DNA from 2 places in the Streptomyces rubellus genome. Region 2 is predicted to be linked to the other one. Evidence: riboswitches for the same ligand, from Rfam matches in the RefSeq annotation. Region 2 holds a riboswitch; the other holds the start of a gene.
The links. Region 2 has a riboswitch for thiamine pyrophosphate ahead of V1L54_RS20890 (thiamine ABC transporter substrate-binding protein). Riboswitches for the same ligand answer to the same signal wherever they lie in the genome.
Positions count from the first base shown of each region.

Region 1: linked by a shared signal. The riboswitch ahead of thiO (glycine oxidase ThiO) and the one ahead of V1L54_RS20890 (thiamine ABC transporter substrate-binding protein) in region 2 are both predicted to bind thiamine pyrophosphate.

Region 1 covers NZ_JAZDCX010000025.1:450-8,257, reverse strand. Annotated here, with positions in the region: gene V1L54_RS24155 (deoxyribonuclease IV) at 1-800, opposite strand, end outside; gene V1L54_RS24150 (transglycosylase SLT domain-containing protein) at 882-1,574, opposite strand; gene pknB (Stk1 family PASTA domain-containing Ser/Thr kinase) at 1,884-3,815, opposite strand; gene V1L54_RS24140 (thiazole synthase) at 3,968-4,765, opposite strand; gene thiS (sulfur carrier protein ThiS) at 4,774-4,986, opposite strand; gene thiO (glycine oxidase ThiO) at 4,983-6,158, opposite strand; TPP riboswitch at 6,154-6,266, opposite strand; gene V1L54_RS24125 (NAD(P)/FAD-dependent oxidoreductase) at 6,410-7,705, shown strand; gene V1L54_RS24120 (Rv2175c family DNA-binding protein) at 7,739-7,808, shown strand, end outside.
Region 2 covers NZ_JAZDCX010000018.1:85,162-92,969, forward strand. Annotated here, with positions in the region: gene V1L54_RS20885 (ABC transporter permease) at 1-578, opposite strand, end outside; gene V1L54_RS20890 (thiamine ABC transporter substrate-binding protein) at 554-1,636, opposite strand; TPP riboswitch at 1,631-1,764, opposite strand; gene rlmN (dual-specificity RNA methyltransferase RlmN) at 1,864-2,970, opposite strand; gene V1L54_RS20900 (trypsin-like serine protease) at 3,000-3,488, shown strand; gene V1L54_RS20905 (FG-GAP and VCBS repeat-containing protein) at 3,485-4,855, shown strand; gene V1L54_RS20910 (phosphatidate cytidylyltransferase) at 5,005-6,147, opposite strand; gene frr (ribosome recycling factor) at 6,162-6,719, opposite strand; gene pyrH (UMP kinase) at 6,892-7,662, opposite strand.

The DNA of each region.
Region 1 (7,808 bases), on a different contig from region 2:
GCGCCGATGTTCGCGTGGCGGTCCCGGTGCGCCCCGGCGGTGTCCTTGGAGTCGTTGGCGTGGATCAGCCGCAGCCGTCCCTCGCCCACCACGGCCGTCACCTCGTCCAGCAGCGCCTTCATCCCTCCCTCGGCGGCCGTGTCGTGCCCGGCGGCGAAGGCGTGACAGGTGTCCAGGCAGACGCCGAGCCGGGGATGGCGCTCCAGGGCGTCGACGTACGGCCCCAGGTCCTCGGCCAGGGCGCACAGCGAGGCACCCTGGCCGGCGGTCGGCTCCAGCAGCAGCCAGGGGTCCTCGGAGGTCTCGGAGGCGTCCAGCTCCGCCAGCAGCGGCAGCAGCAACTCCCGGACCTGGGCCAGTGCGGTGGCGCGGTCGCGCCCGCCGGTGGCCGAGCCGGTGTGGACCACCACCCCCAGGGCGCCGATCCGCCGGGCGCGGCGCAGCGAGTGCCGCAGCGAGGCCACGGACAGTTCGGCCGTGGCCTCGTTGTGCGAGCCGAAGTTGATCAGGTAGGGGGCGTGGACGTAGGCCGGGATGCCCTCTTCCGCGCAGGCCGCGCGGAACGCCTCGTCCTGCCGGGGGTCGCCGGCCGGAGTGGCCCAGCCGCGCGGATTGGCGACGAAGACCTGCACGGTCTCCGCGCCGATCTCGCGGGCGTAGGCCAGCCCCTTGGCGGCGAGCCCGCCGGCCACCGCGACATGGCTGCCCACGGGGTTGCGGGCGCGGCGGGCGGGGGCGGGGCCCAGGGGGGAGGACGGGGCGGAGGAGTTCCGGGCGGAGGGGGACGATGAGCTGCTCACACCCGAAGGGTGCCAGGCCCGCGGCGGGAACGGCCCGGCGGCCCGTCGCGCCGGCGGGGACGGGAGCGGGCGCCCGGCCGGTCAGTAGGCCGAGTAGACGTTGTCCATCGAGCCGTACCGGTCGGCCGCGTAGTTGCAGGCCGCGGTGATGTTGGCCACCGGGTCGTAGATGTCCCAGGAGGTGCCCTCGACGTGGTACGCCGCGAAGGTGGGCGGGATCACCTGGAGCAGGCCCTTGGAGGGGATGCCGTTCCGGGCGTTGATGTCCCAGTTGTTGATCGCCCGCGGGTCGCCGCTGGACTCGCGGATGATGTTGCGGTGGATCCCCGCGTAGCTGCCGGGGATGCCCTCGCGCTTCATGACCGCCAGGGCCTCGCGGATCCAGCCGTCGAGGTTGTCCGGGTAGGAGGCGGCCCGCTCCCGGGCCCGCGCCGGGCGGTCGGCGGAGCGGGTGGCGCGCCCGTCCGTCCCGGCGCTCTGGCGGGCCGCGGGCTTTCGCTCCTCCTCCAGGGCCTCGGCCTGCGCCTCCTGGTAGGCGGTCGCCGACCGCTCCGCGAGAGCGCCCTGCTGGAGGGGACCGGCGCCGGTGGCCGGGGCGGTCAGCTCGACGGGGGCCCCCGCCGCGGGGGCGGCCTGAGCCGCCTGGGACGGCTCCGGGCCCGGAACGAGGCCCAGGGCCACGGTGGCCGCGCCGGTGGCGGTGGCCACGCCGACGGCCGAGATCCTGTGGGCGCCGGCCGCGCGGAGCCGGCCGAGAACGCTGGCAACGGTCATGGGGGAGGAGAACCTCTTCCGATCGCTGGTGCCGCACAGCCGGACCGGCCGGTGCCGGCGGGGGCGCGCCGGGTCCTGCTCCCGGCGCCGCGACCGTTGCATTGTTAGCGCTCGGAACTTATCCGGACAAAGGCCGGAAATACTAACCTGCCTAGTAGCCCTCGGGCTCTCCGGCCTCTCCGGGGCCCCGGACGGCGGGTACGGCCGCTTGGGCGGCCGTGCGCGCCCACTAAGGGGGTTAGTAAGTGATCCGGGTCCTATGGGGCGTCTCACAGCGCACGCGTCCCCGGACCACCGTACGTGTCCGGGTCAGCGCACCCAGACGGTGATCTCCGAACCGCGCGGGGCCCGCTCGCCGCCGTCCACGGACTGGTCGAAGACGGTGCCGGTGATGAAGACCTTGCGGACCTTCACCTCGAAACCCGCGTCCTCGAGCGCCTGCCGGGCCTCGCTCTCGTCCATGCCCTCCACACCGGGGACCTCCACCAGCTCCGGGCCCTTGGAGACGGTCAGCGTGACGGTGTCGCCCTCGGCGGCGACCGAGCCCTGTGCGGGGGACTGCCGGGCGACACCGCCCGCCTCCTCCTCGGAGAACACCCGCTCCGGCGCCACCTCGGTCTTCAGACCGGCCTCGGTCAGCCGCTGCCGCGCGGTGCCCTCGTCCTGTCCGACGACGTCGGGCACCTCGATCCGCTCACCCTTGGACACCACCAGCGCCACGGCCGCGCCGGGCCGCCGCCCGGTGCCCGCCTCCGGCTCCGTGCGGATCACCGAGCCCCGCTCCACCTCACCGGAGAACTCCCTGGTCACCATGCCCGGCTCCAGTCCGGCCGCCTTGATCCGGCGGCGCGCGTCGGCCAGGGACGCGCCCTTGGCGTCGGGGACCTCGACCCGCTCCGGGCCCCGGGAGACGGTGATGGTCACCGTGCCGTTGCTGCGGATGCGCTCGCCGCGGCCGGGGTCGGTCGAGACCACCCGGCCCTTCGCCACGGTCTCGCTGTGCTCCCGGGCGATCTTCCAGTCCAGGCCGGCCTTCTCGACGGCCCGCTTCGCCTCGGACTCGGTCATCGAGAGCACCCCGGGGGTCCGGGTGAACTGGCCGGAGTTGATGTACCACACCCCCAGGCCCGCGCCGAGGACCAGCAGGACGGCGACGACCACCGCCTGCACCGAGCGGCGTGGCAGCCGCCGGCCCGTACGGGCGGCCGGACCGGCCGGCGGCCCCGGGGGCGCGGGCGGCACGGCCAGCACACTGGTGCGGTTCAGGGAGTCGTCCGCCGCCGTGTCCCGCGGCACGCGGCGGGACAGGACGGCGGTGCTGTCCTCGGCGCCGGCCGCCCCGGCCCCGGCGCCCCCGCCGGCGGCGGCCGGGGGCAGGACGTCGAGCTGCCCGTCGGTCAGCGACCGCCGCACCGCGCCGACCTCGGCGAGCAGTTCCACGGCGTCGGCCGGCCGATGCCGCGGATCGCGGGCGGCGGCACGGGCGACCAGGGCGTCGAGCGCGGCGGCCAGGCCGGGCACGGCCGCGGACGGGGCCGGGACGTCCTCGTTCAGATGCTGGTAGAGCACCTGGGCCGGGGTGTCGCCGGAGTGCGGCTTGGCGCCGGTCAGCATCTCGTACAGCATCACGCCGCAGGCGTAGACGTCCGCCCGGGCGTCGGCGGTGCCGTGCTCGATCTGCTCGGGGGCCAGATAGGAGACGGTGCCCAGCAGCGAACCGGTGGAGGCGGAGGTCTGCTGGTCCACCGCCCGCACCAGCCCGAAGTCGGCGACCTTGACCCGTCCGTCGTCCCCGATCAGGACGTTCTCCGGCTTCACGTCGCGGTGCACCAGCCGGTCCAGATGGGCGGCACCCAGCGCGGCGAGCACCGCCTGGAGGATGTCCAGGGCGGCGCGCGGCTGGAGCGCCCCGCGCTCGCGCAGCAGATCGCGCAGTGTGCAGCCCTCGACGTACTCCATCGCCAGGTACACGTAGCCGCCGTCCGCGCCCTGGTCGAAGACCCCCACCACGTTGGGGTGGGCCAGCCGGGCGGCCGACTTGGCCTCCCGGATGAACCGCTCGACGAAAGAGCCGTCCACCGCGAGGGAGGGGTGCATCACCTTCAGGGCGAGCACCCGGTCCAGCCGGGTGTCCAGGGCCCGGTAGACCGTGGCCATGCCGCCGACGGCGATCCGCGCGTCCACGCGGTACCGGCCGTCGAGCACGTGCCCGAGCAGCGGGTCCTGAAGGGTGGTGTCCACGGCGCAGAGTCTACGAGCCCGCCCCGGCACCGGTGCCCGGGTCCGCGGCGGGCGCCCCGGAGTGCAGCGGAACGGTGACGAAACCGCCGCCCGGGCGCGATACGCGCGCCCGGGCACGCGCCGCGGCCGCGCGGGCCCCGCCGTGCCGGCCCCTACCGGAACGCCGGGCGCTCCGGGTCGAGGTCGGCCGTCCCCTCCACCGGCGAGGACGCCAGGGAGAAGTGGCGGCGCGGGATGCGGCCCGCCCGGTACGCCAGCCGCCCCGCCTCCACCGCGTGCCGCATCGCCTCGGCCATCAGCACCGGCTCCTGGGCCCGGGTGACCGCGGAGGCCAGCATCACCGCAGCGCAGCCCAGCTCCATGGCGAGCGCCACGTCCGAGGCGGTGCCCGCGCCCGCGTCGAGGACGACCGGCACCGACGCCCGCTCGGTGATCAACTGGAAGTTGTGCGGGTTGCGGATGCCCAGGCCCGAGCCGATCGGCGAACCCAGCGGCATGATCGCCGCGCAGCCCACGTCCTCCAGCTTCCGGGCCACGACGGGGTCGTCGTTGGTGTACGGCAGGACGGTGAAGCCGTCGTCCACCAGTGTCTCGGCGGCCTCCAGCAGCTCCACCGGGTCGGGCAGCAGGGTGCGCTCGTCGGCGACGACCTCCAGCTTGACCCAGTCGGTGCCCAGCGCCTCGCGGGCCAGCCGGGCGGTGAGCACGGCCTCCCCGGCGGTGAAGCAGCCGGCGGTGTTGGGCAGCACCCGGATGCCGTGCCGCTTCAGCACCGACAGCACCGAGCCGGAGACCGAGGGGTCCACCCGCCGCATCGCGACGGTGGTCAGCTCGGTGCCGGAGGCCAGCAGCGCCCGCTCCAGGACGTCCAGGCTGGGCGCGCCGCCCGTGCCCATGATCAGCCGGGAGGCGAAGGCGGTGCCGCCGATGGTGAACGTGTCGTCGGCCATGCGGGAAGTCAGCCTCCTTGGACGGCGGTGAGGACCTCGACGCGGTCGCCGTCGCCGAGTTCGGTGGCGGGCCACTGCCCGCGCGGTACGACGGTTTCGTTGACCGCCGCGGCCACCCCCGTGGTCGCGGCGGTGAGACCGGCCACGAGCCGGTCGAGGGTGAGCCCGTCCGCGATCTGCCGGGGCTCCCCGTTGAGGCGGATGGTGACCGGTGCGCTCACGCGTGACTCCTCTGTACGGTGCTCTCCCGGGGGGCGTCCTGCCGGGCCGTGTGCTCGAAGCGCCGGGGGCTGAACGGGCGGATCTCCCCGGGGATCCCGCCGTCGGTCAGCACCCGGGCCAGGGCGTCGCCGGTGACCGGGGCGAGCAGTACCCCGTTGCGGTGGTGGCCGGTGGCCAGGTGCAGGCCGGGCAGGGCGGTCGGGCCGAGCAGCGGCGCGTTGTCGGGGGAGCCGGGACGCAGCCCCGCCAGGGTCTCCACCAGCGGCAGTTCGGTGATGCCGGGCACCAGCTCGTGCGCGTCGCGCAGCAGCTCGTAGACGCCGCCCGCGGTCACCGTGGTGTCCCAGCCCTGTTCCTCGCTGGTGGCGCCCAGGACCAGTTCGCCGTCCGCCCGCGGCACCAGGTAGACGTGGCCGCCACGGACCAGGGCCCGCACGGTGCGGGAGAGGAACGGCGCGTACACCGGCGGGACGCGCAGCCGCAGGATCTGGCCCTTGACCGGACGCACCGGCGGCAGCACCTCACCGGGCACGCCCGCCAGCCGCCCGCTCTCGCTGCCCGCCGCCAGCACGACCCGGTCGGCCGCCACCTCGGTGCCGTCCTCCAGGGCCACCCCGGCCGCCCGGTCGCCGGTCACCGTCAGCCGGCCGGCCCGCCGCCGGACGAAGTCCACCCCGGCCCGCTCGCAGGCGGTCAGCAGCGCGGCCGTCAGCCGGCGGGGATCGACCTGGTGGTCGCCGTCCACCCGCAGCCCGCCCCGCACCCCCGGGGCGAGCATCGGCTCCAGCCTGCGGCACTCCCGGCCGGTCAGCCAGGCCGAGTCCAGCCCGCAGCGCCGGTGCAGCGCGTGCAGCTCCCGCAGATGGGCGCGGTCGTCGGCGTCCAGGGCGACCGCGAGGGTGCCGCAGGTGCGGTAGCCGGTCTCCTGCCCGGATGCCTCCGAGAGTTCGGCCGTGAACTCCGGGTAGCGGCGTGCCGAGGTCAGGTTGAGGGCGAGCAGGGCCTCCTCGCCGTAGTGCAGTTCGGTGACGGCGGCCAGCATCCCGGCCGCGACCCGCGCCGCCCCGCCGCCCGGCGCCGGGTCGACGACCGTGACCCGCGCCCCCCGCTGCGCGGTGCGCCAGGCCGTGACCAGCCCGATGACGCCACCGCCGATGATCACTACGCGCATGGGCGCGCACCCTCCCTTCGCCGGCATGACCCGGATCAGGTTCGTACGGTCGGAGGCCGCGCAAGCCTCCCTCTCAGCCCGGTGCGCCGGGCTCCCGCGAGTCGTTCCACTGCTGCCGTCCGGGCCGCGGCTGGCGTTCCCGGACTGCCGCCACCCTACTGCGGGCTCCGGCGCGGCTGAAGGGCGGTCCGGAAGCGCGGCCGCGCCGGGCGGCTTCGCGCCGGTCCGCGGCGGTCTCCTACAGTGAGCGCGTGAGCGCGCGAACCGAGCAGAGCGGGCAGCGGGTCCTGATCGCCGGGGCCGGGATGGCCGGGGTGCAGACCGCCGTACAGCTGCGGGAGCGGGGCTGGCCCGGAGCGGTCACCCTGCTCGGCGCCGAGCCCCACCGGCCGTACGACCGGCCGCCGCTGTCCAAGGCGGTGCTGACCGGCGGGGCCGGTTCCGGCACCACCCCCGGCAGCACCCCCGGCAGCACCTTGGAGAACTCCTTCGGCGCCGCATTCGATGTCGCCTTCGACGTCGACTTCGACGTGCTCGGCGTGGAACTGCTCCTGGGGCGGACGGCCACCGGGGTGCGCCCCGCGGACCACGAGCTGGACACCGACGCCGGGCCGCTGCCGTACGACCACCTGGTCCTCGCCACCGGCGCCGAGCCGGTTCCCCTGCCCGGCGGCGGTGCCGGGGTGCATCTGCTGCGCACTCTCGACGACGCCGAGCGGCTGCGCCCGGTGCTCGCGGCCCGGCAGCCGCTCGTGGTCGTCGGGGCGGGCTGGATCGGCGCGGAGTTCGCCACCGCCGCCCGCGAGGCGGGCTGTCCGGTGACGGTGGTCGAGGCCGCCGGGCACCCGCTGGCCGGGGTACTGTCGCCCGAGGTCGCCGGCCGGCTGCGCCGCTGGTACGAGGAGGCCGGTGCCGTGCTGCTCACCGGGCGCACGGTCACCGGAGTGCGGCCCGGCGGCACGCAGCCGTACGAGGTGGAGCTGTCCGACGGCTCCGCGCTGCCCGCCCGGGCCGTGGTGGCCGGGATCGGCGCCCGCCCGGCCACCGGCTGGCTGGCGGGTTCGGGTGTGGCCCTGGACGCCTTCGGCGCGGTGCTCGCCGACGACCGGCTGCGCTCCTCCGTCCCCGGTGTGTACGCGGTCGGGGACTGCGCCTCCTTCCCCTCGGCCCGGTACGGCCGGCGCCTGCTGGTGCACCACTGGGACAACGCGCTCGTCGGGCCGCGGACGGTCGCCTCGCTGCTGACCGCGGGCGAGGCCGGGACCCCGCCGTACGACCCGGTGCCGTACTTCTGGTCCGAGCAGTTCGGCCGCTTCGTCCAGTACGCGGGCCACCACGGCGAGGGCGACGAACCGCTGTGGCGCGGCGACCCGGACGGCCCCGCCTGGTCGGTGTGCTGGCTGCGCGGCGGTGTGCTGCGGGCGCTGCTGGCGGTGGGACGGCCCCGGGACATCGCCCAGGGGCGCAGGCTGATCGAGCGCGCCGCGGTGCTGGACCCGGTCCGGGCCGCCGACCCGGCCGTTCCCCTGAAGAGCGCCGTGCGCTAGTGGCTGTCGGTCCCGGATGGCAGGCTTGTGCCCGTGAACGAGATTGACGCGAAGACCGATGCTCTCGTCCCGGCCTGGCTCACCCTCCCCGATGTCGCGGAGA
Region 2 (7,808 bases):
TCCTGGCGGGGGTCGAGCTGCGCCCACAGCCCGCCGACGATCCGGACCACCACGGCGTAGTTGAAGAAGACGTGGGCGAGCAGGATCGCGGTGGGGCCGGTGACCGGCGGCACGCCCCACTGGGCCAGCAGTCCGCCGCGGCCCAGCAGTCCCAGGAACGCGGAGCCGACGACGACGGTGGGCAGCACGAACGGCACGGTGACCGCCGCGCGCAGCAGCCGCCGGCCGGGGAAGTCGTACCGGGCCAGGACGTAGGCGCCGGGCAGCGCCAGCAGCAGGGTCAGGACGGTGGAGGCCGCCGCCTGCCACAGGGTGAACCACAGCACGCCCAGGACGCCGGGGTCGGTGAGCACCTCGGCGAACCGCTCCGGGTGCCACCGCCCGCCCTCGTACAGGCCGCGGGCGGTGATGGCGGCGACCGGGTAGGCGAAGAACAGCGCGAGGAAGACGGCGGGCGGGACCGTCAGGGCGAGCCGCAGCGCCGCCGCCCGGCGGGCGCCGCTTCCCCTTCCCGTCTTCCTCGCCCCCCTTGCCTCCCCGGCCTCGCGGCGGGTCACCTCACGACGAGCGAGGTCCACGTGTCGATCCACGCCTCGCGGTTCTCGGCGATCCGCTCGGGGGCCATGGTGTACGGCTCCTCGATCCGCTCGCCGTACTTCGTGAACACCTCGGGCAGTTCGGTGCCCTCACGGACGGGGTTGACGAACATCTGCAGCGGCATGTCCTCCTGGAAGGTCTCGCTCACCAGGAAGTCCAGCAGCGCCCTGCCGCCCTCGGGGTTGTCCGCGCCCTTGAGCAGCCCGGCGAACTCGATCTGCCGGAAGCAGGTGCCGGCCGCCACCCCGGTGGGGGCCCGCTCGGGCGCGGGATCGGCGTCGAGGACCTCGGCGGGCGGGCTGGAGGCGTAGGAGACGACCAGCGGCCGGTCGCCGCCGCCCTCGCCGCCGGCGGAGCCGGAGAAGCGGTCGTAGTAGGCCTGCTCCCAGCCGTCGACGACCTCGACCCCGTTGGCGTCGAGCTTCTTCCAGTACTCGTCCCACTCGTCGCCGTACTCGGCGACGGTGGCCAGCAGGAAGCCCAGACCGGGTGAGGAGGAGGCGGCGTTCTCGGTGACCAGCAGGCCCTTGTAGCGGGGCTCGGCCAGATCGTCCAGGGTCTCCGGCGGCTCGATGTCCCGCTCGGCGAACCAGGCGCGGTCGTAGTTGACGCAGACGTCGCCGGTGTCGACGGGGGTGACGCGGTGCTTCTCGCCGTCCAGCCGGTACTCGGCGGGTATCCTCTCCAGCCCCTGTGCCTCGTAGGGCGTGAACAGGTCGTTGTCCAGGGCGCGGGAGAGCAGGGTGTTGTCGACGCCGAAGAAGACGTCGCCCTGCGGGTTGTCCTTGGACAGGACGGCCTGGTTGAGGGCCGACCCGGCGTCGCCGCCGCGCAGCACCTCCACCTTGTGGCCGGTCCGCTCGGTGAACTCCTCGAGCACCTCGTCGGAGGCCGCGAAGGAGTCGTGGCTGACCAGGGTGACGGTGGTGTCCTTCGTCCCGTCCCCGTCCCCGCCGCCGGAACCGCCGCAGGCGGCCAGGGCTGCGGTGAGCGTGCCGAGGACGGCCGCGCCGAGGGCACGCCGGAATGTGGTGACCATGCTGTGCTGACTCCCTACGCCGGTACTAACCGGATCAGGTTCGAGGGTCTGCGGCCCACCGGCCGGGCTCCTCGCCCGGGCGGCGGCACCGCACTCTCAGCGCTGTGCGCGCTCCCCTGTCGGTACGTGCTGTTCCGTTGTCCGCTGTTCGACCGCTCCGGCACCGTGTGCGGAAGCCGCGGCCGTCGCCACGGTACCAGCGCCGCCCGGGCCGCCGGCGGCCGGTGTCAGCGCTCGGTGGCGGCGAGCTGCCCGCAGGCTCCGTCGATCTCCTGCCCCCGGGTGTCGCGGACGGTGACCGGCACGCCGTGGGCCTCCAGGGCGGCGACGAAGGCGCGCTCGTCCTCGGGCCGGGAGGCGGTCCACTTGGAGCCGGGGGTGGGGTTGAGGGGGATGAGGTTGACGTGCGCCCGCTTTCCGGCCAGCAGCCGTCCCAGCAGGTCGCCGCGCCACGCCTGGTCGTTGATGTCGCGGATCATGGCGTACTCGATCGAGACCCGGCGCCCGGACCGCTCGGTGTACTCCCAGGCGGCGTCGAGGACCTCGCGGACCTTCCACCGGGTGTTGACCGGCACCAGGGTGTCGCGCAGCTCGTCGTCGGGGGCGTGCAGGGAGACCGCCAGCCGGCACTTGAGGCCCTCGTCGGCGAGGCGGCGCATCGCCGGCACCAGGCCCACGGTGGAGACGGTGATGCCGCGCTGGGACAGGCCCAGCCCGTCGGGCTCGGGGTCGGTGAGGCGGCGGACGGCGCCGATGACCCGGTTGTAGTTGGCCAGTGGCTCGCCCATGCCCATGAACACGATGTTCGACAGCCTGGCCGGGCCCCCGGGCACCTCACCGTCGCGCAGGGCGCGCATGCCCTCGACGATCTGGTGGACGATCTCGGCGGTGGACAGGTTGCGGTCCAGTCCGGCCTGCCCGGTCGCGCAGAAGGGGCAGTTCATGCCGCAGCCGGCCTGCGAACTGACGCACATGGTGACCCGGTCCGGGTAGCGCATCAGCACGGACTCCACCAGCGTCCCGTCGTGCAGCCGCCACAGGGTCTTGCGGGTGGCGCCGTCGTCGCAGGTGACGTGCCGCACCACGGTCATCAGCTCGGGCAGCAGCGCGTCCGCGAGCCTGCCGCGCGCGGCGGCCGGGATGTCGGTCCAGGCGGCCGGTTCGGCGGCGTACCGGGCGAAGTAGTGCCGGGAAAGCTGCTGGGCGCGGAACGGCTTCTCGCCGATCGCGGCGACCGCCTCCCGCCGCTCGGCGGGGTCGAGGTCGGCGAGGTGCCGGGGCGGCTTCGCGGCTCCGCGCGGCGCGACAAAGGTGAGTTCTCCGGGTGCAGGCATAACCCGTCCAGTGTCGCAGACCGGCGGCGGTGGCCGGTGACGACACCCGCCCCTTCACCGCCAAGATCACCATCGGTGACCACCAGAGGGGCTGCACCGGTGCCCTCGTCGCCCCGTCCTGGCTGCTGACCGCCGCCTGCTTCGCCGAGCGCCCCGAGACCGAACTTGCCGTCCCGCCGGGCGTTCCCGAACAGGCCACCACCGCGACCGTCGACGGGGAGCAGCGGCGCGTCGTCGCGGTGCACGCCGCCGGCGACGGGCAGGACGCGGCCCTGGTCCGCCTGGACCGCCCGGTGACCGGCTCCGCACCGATCGCCCTCGCCGCCGCGGCCCCCGCCGAGGGCGACACCCTCACCGTCACCGGCTACGGCCGTACCGCCACCGACTGGGCACCCGTCAGCCCGCACACCGGTTCGTTCACCGCCGGTGCTCCCACCGCCGGGGAGCTGCCCATGGCCGGGAGCGACGGCGCGTCGGTGTGCCCCGGCGACGCCGGGGCCCCGTCACCACCGGTGTGAACGACCAGGTCCGCCTGGTCGGCATCGCCTCCCGCTCCCATGCCGCGGGCTGCTTCGGCACGGACGAGGAGCAGACCTCCCACGCGGCGGTCGCCACCCGCGCCGACACTCTTGCCGCCTGGGTGAACGAGACCGTCAGCGCCCCGCCCGTCGTCGACTTCAACGGCGACGGCGCCCAGGACACCGCCGTCGCCGACCCCAGGGCCACCGTGGGCGGCAACGCCGAGGCCGGTCTCGTGCGCGTCGTCTACGGCCGGGGCGGGGGGACCCAGCAGGTCGACCAGGACATGGCCACGGTGCCCGGCGGCGCCGAGCCCGGTGACCGCTTCGGCGAGTCGCTGGCCACGGTCGACTACAACCTCGACGGATACACCGACCTCGTCGTCGGCATCCCGTACGAGGACCTGGCCGGGGAGAAGGACGCGGGCATGGTCACGGTCCTGTTCGGCTCCCGCGAGGGTGTCGCCAAACAAGGCGAGGCACCGTTCGCGCACTTCGAGCAGGGCACGGGGGACGGCGTCATAGGGGGGTCGGCCTCCGAGGCCGGCGACCTGATGGGCTTCGCACTGGCCGCGGGCACCAACCGCGCGGGCGAACCGTACCTGTACATCACCCTGCCCGGCGAGGACCTGGGGTCGGTGAAGGACGCCGGGTCGAGCGTGTTCGTCCGCCGGGGCGGGAACGTCGGCCTCAACCAGGGCTCCGGGATGCCCGGCGCACGCGAGGCGGGCGACAGAGTCGGCTTCTCCGCGGACGGGGACTCCAACCACATCGCCGTCGGCCTGCCGTATGAGGACGTCGGGAACAGCTCCGGGGCGAACGCCGCCGACGCCGGGGCCGTCTACCTCCTCGACGTGAACGACATCGGCCCGGACGGCCGCCCCCGTCTGGTGGCGGACATCAGCCAGGAGGCTGCGGGCGTCTCCGGAGGCGCCGAGACGGGCGACAACTTCGGCGCCGCCCTCAGCACGGTCAACACCGATCCGGCCGCCGTGAGCGGTCCGGCCACGATGCGTCTGGCGGTCGGGGTGCCCGGCGAGGCATGGGAGTCCGTCTCCGGGGCCGGCGCGGTGCAGACCTTCTCCCTCCTCGGCGCTCCCGGCGACTCCGACGCGTGGGTGGCTCCCGGGAACGTCGGGCTTCCCGGCGCTCCGGCCGCGGGTGAACGCTTCGGACGGTCGCTGACCGCCGCTCCCCAGGGGCTGTACCCCGGCCGTCCGGACGGGCCCTCCCCCTTCGGCCAGGTCCACGTCCTGCCGTGGGCGAACGTCACCGCCGGGCAGGAAAACCGGCCCGTCACCACGTTCGAACCCGGTTCCGGTGGTCTGCCGGCCGCCGGATCGGCCTTCGGATTCGTCATCCGGTAGCCTCCGCACGTCCTGGGAGGGCCGCCCGTCCGCGGGCGGCCCTCTTCCCTTCCCGCGTGCGGGGCCCGTCGGCGGGTTCCCCGCGAACGGCGAGGGCACGGCCTTCCCGGCCGCGGGCGTGGCCGTCCTGCGTGCCCCGGGCGGGCCGGTCAGCCCGTGCCGGTGAAGACGGCCAGCAGCAGCCAGACCACGGGGGCGGTCGGCAGCAGGGAGTCGAGGCGGTCCATGATGCCGCCGTGGCCGGGCAGCAGGCTGCCCATGTCCTTGATGCCCAGATCGCGCTTGATCACGGACTCGCCGAGGTCGCCCAGGGTGGCGCTGACGGCCACGGCCAGTCCCAGCAGCAGGCCCTGCCACCAGGCACCGCCGTCGATGAGGAAGTGCACGGACAGCGCGCCGGCGGCCATGGCGAAGACGACCGCCCCCAGCAGTCCCTCACGGGTCTTGCCGGGGCTGATGCGCGGGGCGAGCTTGCGCCGCCCGAAGCGCCAGCCGACGGCGTACGCCCCGGTGTCGCTGACGACGGTGAGCAGCAGGAAGACCAGCACCCGCCACGGGCCGTCGTCGGCCGCGAGCATCATGGTCACGAAGGTGGCCAGGAAGGGGACGTAGAAGGCGGCGAAGACGCCCGCCGTGGCGTCCCGCAGGTACTCCCGGGGGTCGTCCGTCATCCGCCACACCAGTACGGCCAGCGCGGTGAGGGACATCGCCACCCAGGCGCCCTCGGCGCCGCGGACGTACCCGGCGACGACCATGGCCGCGCCGCCGACGGCCAGCGGCACCAGGGGCACCCGGATCTGCTTGCGCTCGGCGAGCCGGGAGGTCAGCTCCCAGAGCCCGACCACGACCGCGACCACGACCACGCCGACGAAGACGGGCTTGTAGACGAACAGGGAGAGGACGACGGTGGCGCCCAGGGCCAGGCCGACCCCTATCGCGGCGCGCAGGTCGCGGCCCGCCCGCTTCCGGCCCGCCGCGCGGCCCCGCCGGCCGGGGACGGCCGGTGCTCCGGGCGGTTCGGCGCCGGGGGGCAAGGGACCGCCGGACGGGCGCCGGTCCGCCCGGCCGTCGCGGTCGTCCTGGTCACCGCCGGAGCTGTCGGGCACGTTGGGCATGTGCCGAGTCTGCGACGCGGCGCCGCCCTCGTACACGTAACCCGCCGGGGCCGGGGGCACCTCCGCACGGAGCGGGGAGGGGAAGCCCTGCACGGGAGGGTCCCAGTGGCCGGTGTGGCCGGTATGGCCGGGGTGTCCGACGCCCGGCGGCGGCGTTCCCCAGGATGAGTCGTTCACGGGAATCGCAGCCTCTAGACCTCGAGCAGCTCGGCTTCCTTGTGCTTGAGCAGTTCGTCCACCTGCGCCACGTACTTGGCGGTGGTGTCGTCGAGCTCCTTCTCGGCGCGGCGTCCCTCGTCCTCGCCGATGTCGCCGTCCTTGATGGCCTTGTCGATGGCCTCCTTGGCCTTGCGGCGGACGCTGCGGATGGAGATCTTGGCGTCCTCGGCCTTGCTCTTGGCGACCTTGATGTACTCCCTGCGGCGCTCCTCGGTCAGCTCCGGGAAGACCACCCGGATGATGTTGCCGTCGTTGGAGGGGTTGACGCCGAGGTCGGAGTCGCGGATGGCCTGCTCGATGTTGCGCAGCGCGCTCTTGTCGAAGGGGGTGACCACGGCCATGCGCGGCTCGGGCACCGAGAACGACGCGAGCTGGTTGATCGGGGTCATCGCGCCGTAGTAGTCGGCCACGATCTTGTTGAACATCGCCGGGTGCGCACGGCCGGTGCGGATCGCGGCGAAGTCCTCCTTGGCGACGACGACCGCCTTCTCCATCTTCTCCTCGGCTTCGAGGAGGGTCTCTTCGATCACCACGTGCTCCTGGTTAGATGAATTGAGCCGGAAAGCCCTGGTTCCTGCACGGTGTCCGACCGGCAGGCCGTTGTCCATCCCCGTGCCGTGCCCTTCGTGCGGCACGGTGTTGCCGTACGGCGTCCGCGCCGGGGCGCGCGTACCCGGACACCGTGTCGTGCCGGTGAGAGCCTCAGGTGCGGGAGCCCTGATCGCTCACGAGCGTGCCGATCTTCTCACCCTTCACCGCTCGTGCGATATTCCCCTCGACCAGCAGCTCGAAGACGAGGATCGGGAGTTTGTTGTCGCGGCAGAGGGTGATGGCGGTGGCGTCGGCCACCCGCAGGTCGCGGGCGATGACCTCGCCGTACTCCAGGGCGTCGAACTTCACCGCGTCGGGGTTCCGCGCCGGGTCGGAGTCGTAGACGCCGTCGACCCCGTTCTTGCCCATCAGCAGCGCCTCGGCGTCGATCTCCAGGGCGCGCTGGGCGGCGGTGGTGTCGGTGGAGAAGTAGGGCATGCCCATGCCGGCGCCGAAGATGACCACCCGGCCCTTCTCCAGGTGCCGTACCGCCCGCAGCGGAATGTAGGGCTCGGCGACCTGGCCCATGGTGATGGCGGTCTGGACCCGGGAGTCGATGCCCTCCTTCTCCAGGAAGTCCTGGAGCGCGAGGCAGTTCATGACCGTGCCGAGCATTCCCATGTAGTCGGAGCGGGCCCGGTCCATGCCGCGCTGCTGGAGTTCCGCGCCGCGGAAGAAGTTGCCGCCGCCGATGACGACGGCGATCTCGGCGCCGCCCCGGACCACCGCGGCGATCTCACGGGCGACCTTGTGCACGACGTCGGGATCGACACCGAGCCCTCCGCCGCCGGCGAACGCCTCGCCGGAGAGCTTCAGCAGGAAGCGGCGGCGGTCGCGGTGTTTCCCGGAGGCACTGCCTCCGGAGTCGGTGCCCTGTTTCATGCGGATCTCCTCGTGCACATGCGGAGGAGGCCATCGCCGGTGGTCCCTCGCGGTCCCCGAAAGCGGCAATGGCCTCCTCGTCACAACTGCGGTCGTCCGGTCCGTGCGGCGACGGCCCGGGACGGCCCCCGTACCCGACCCTAGCC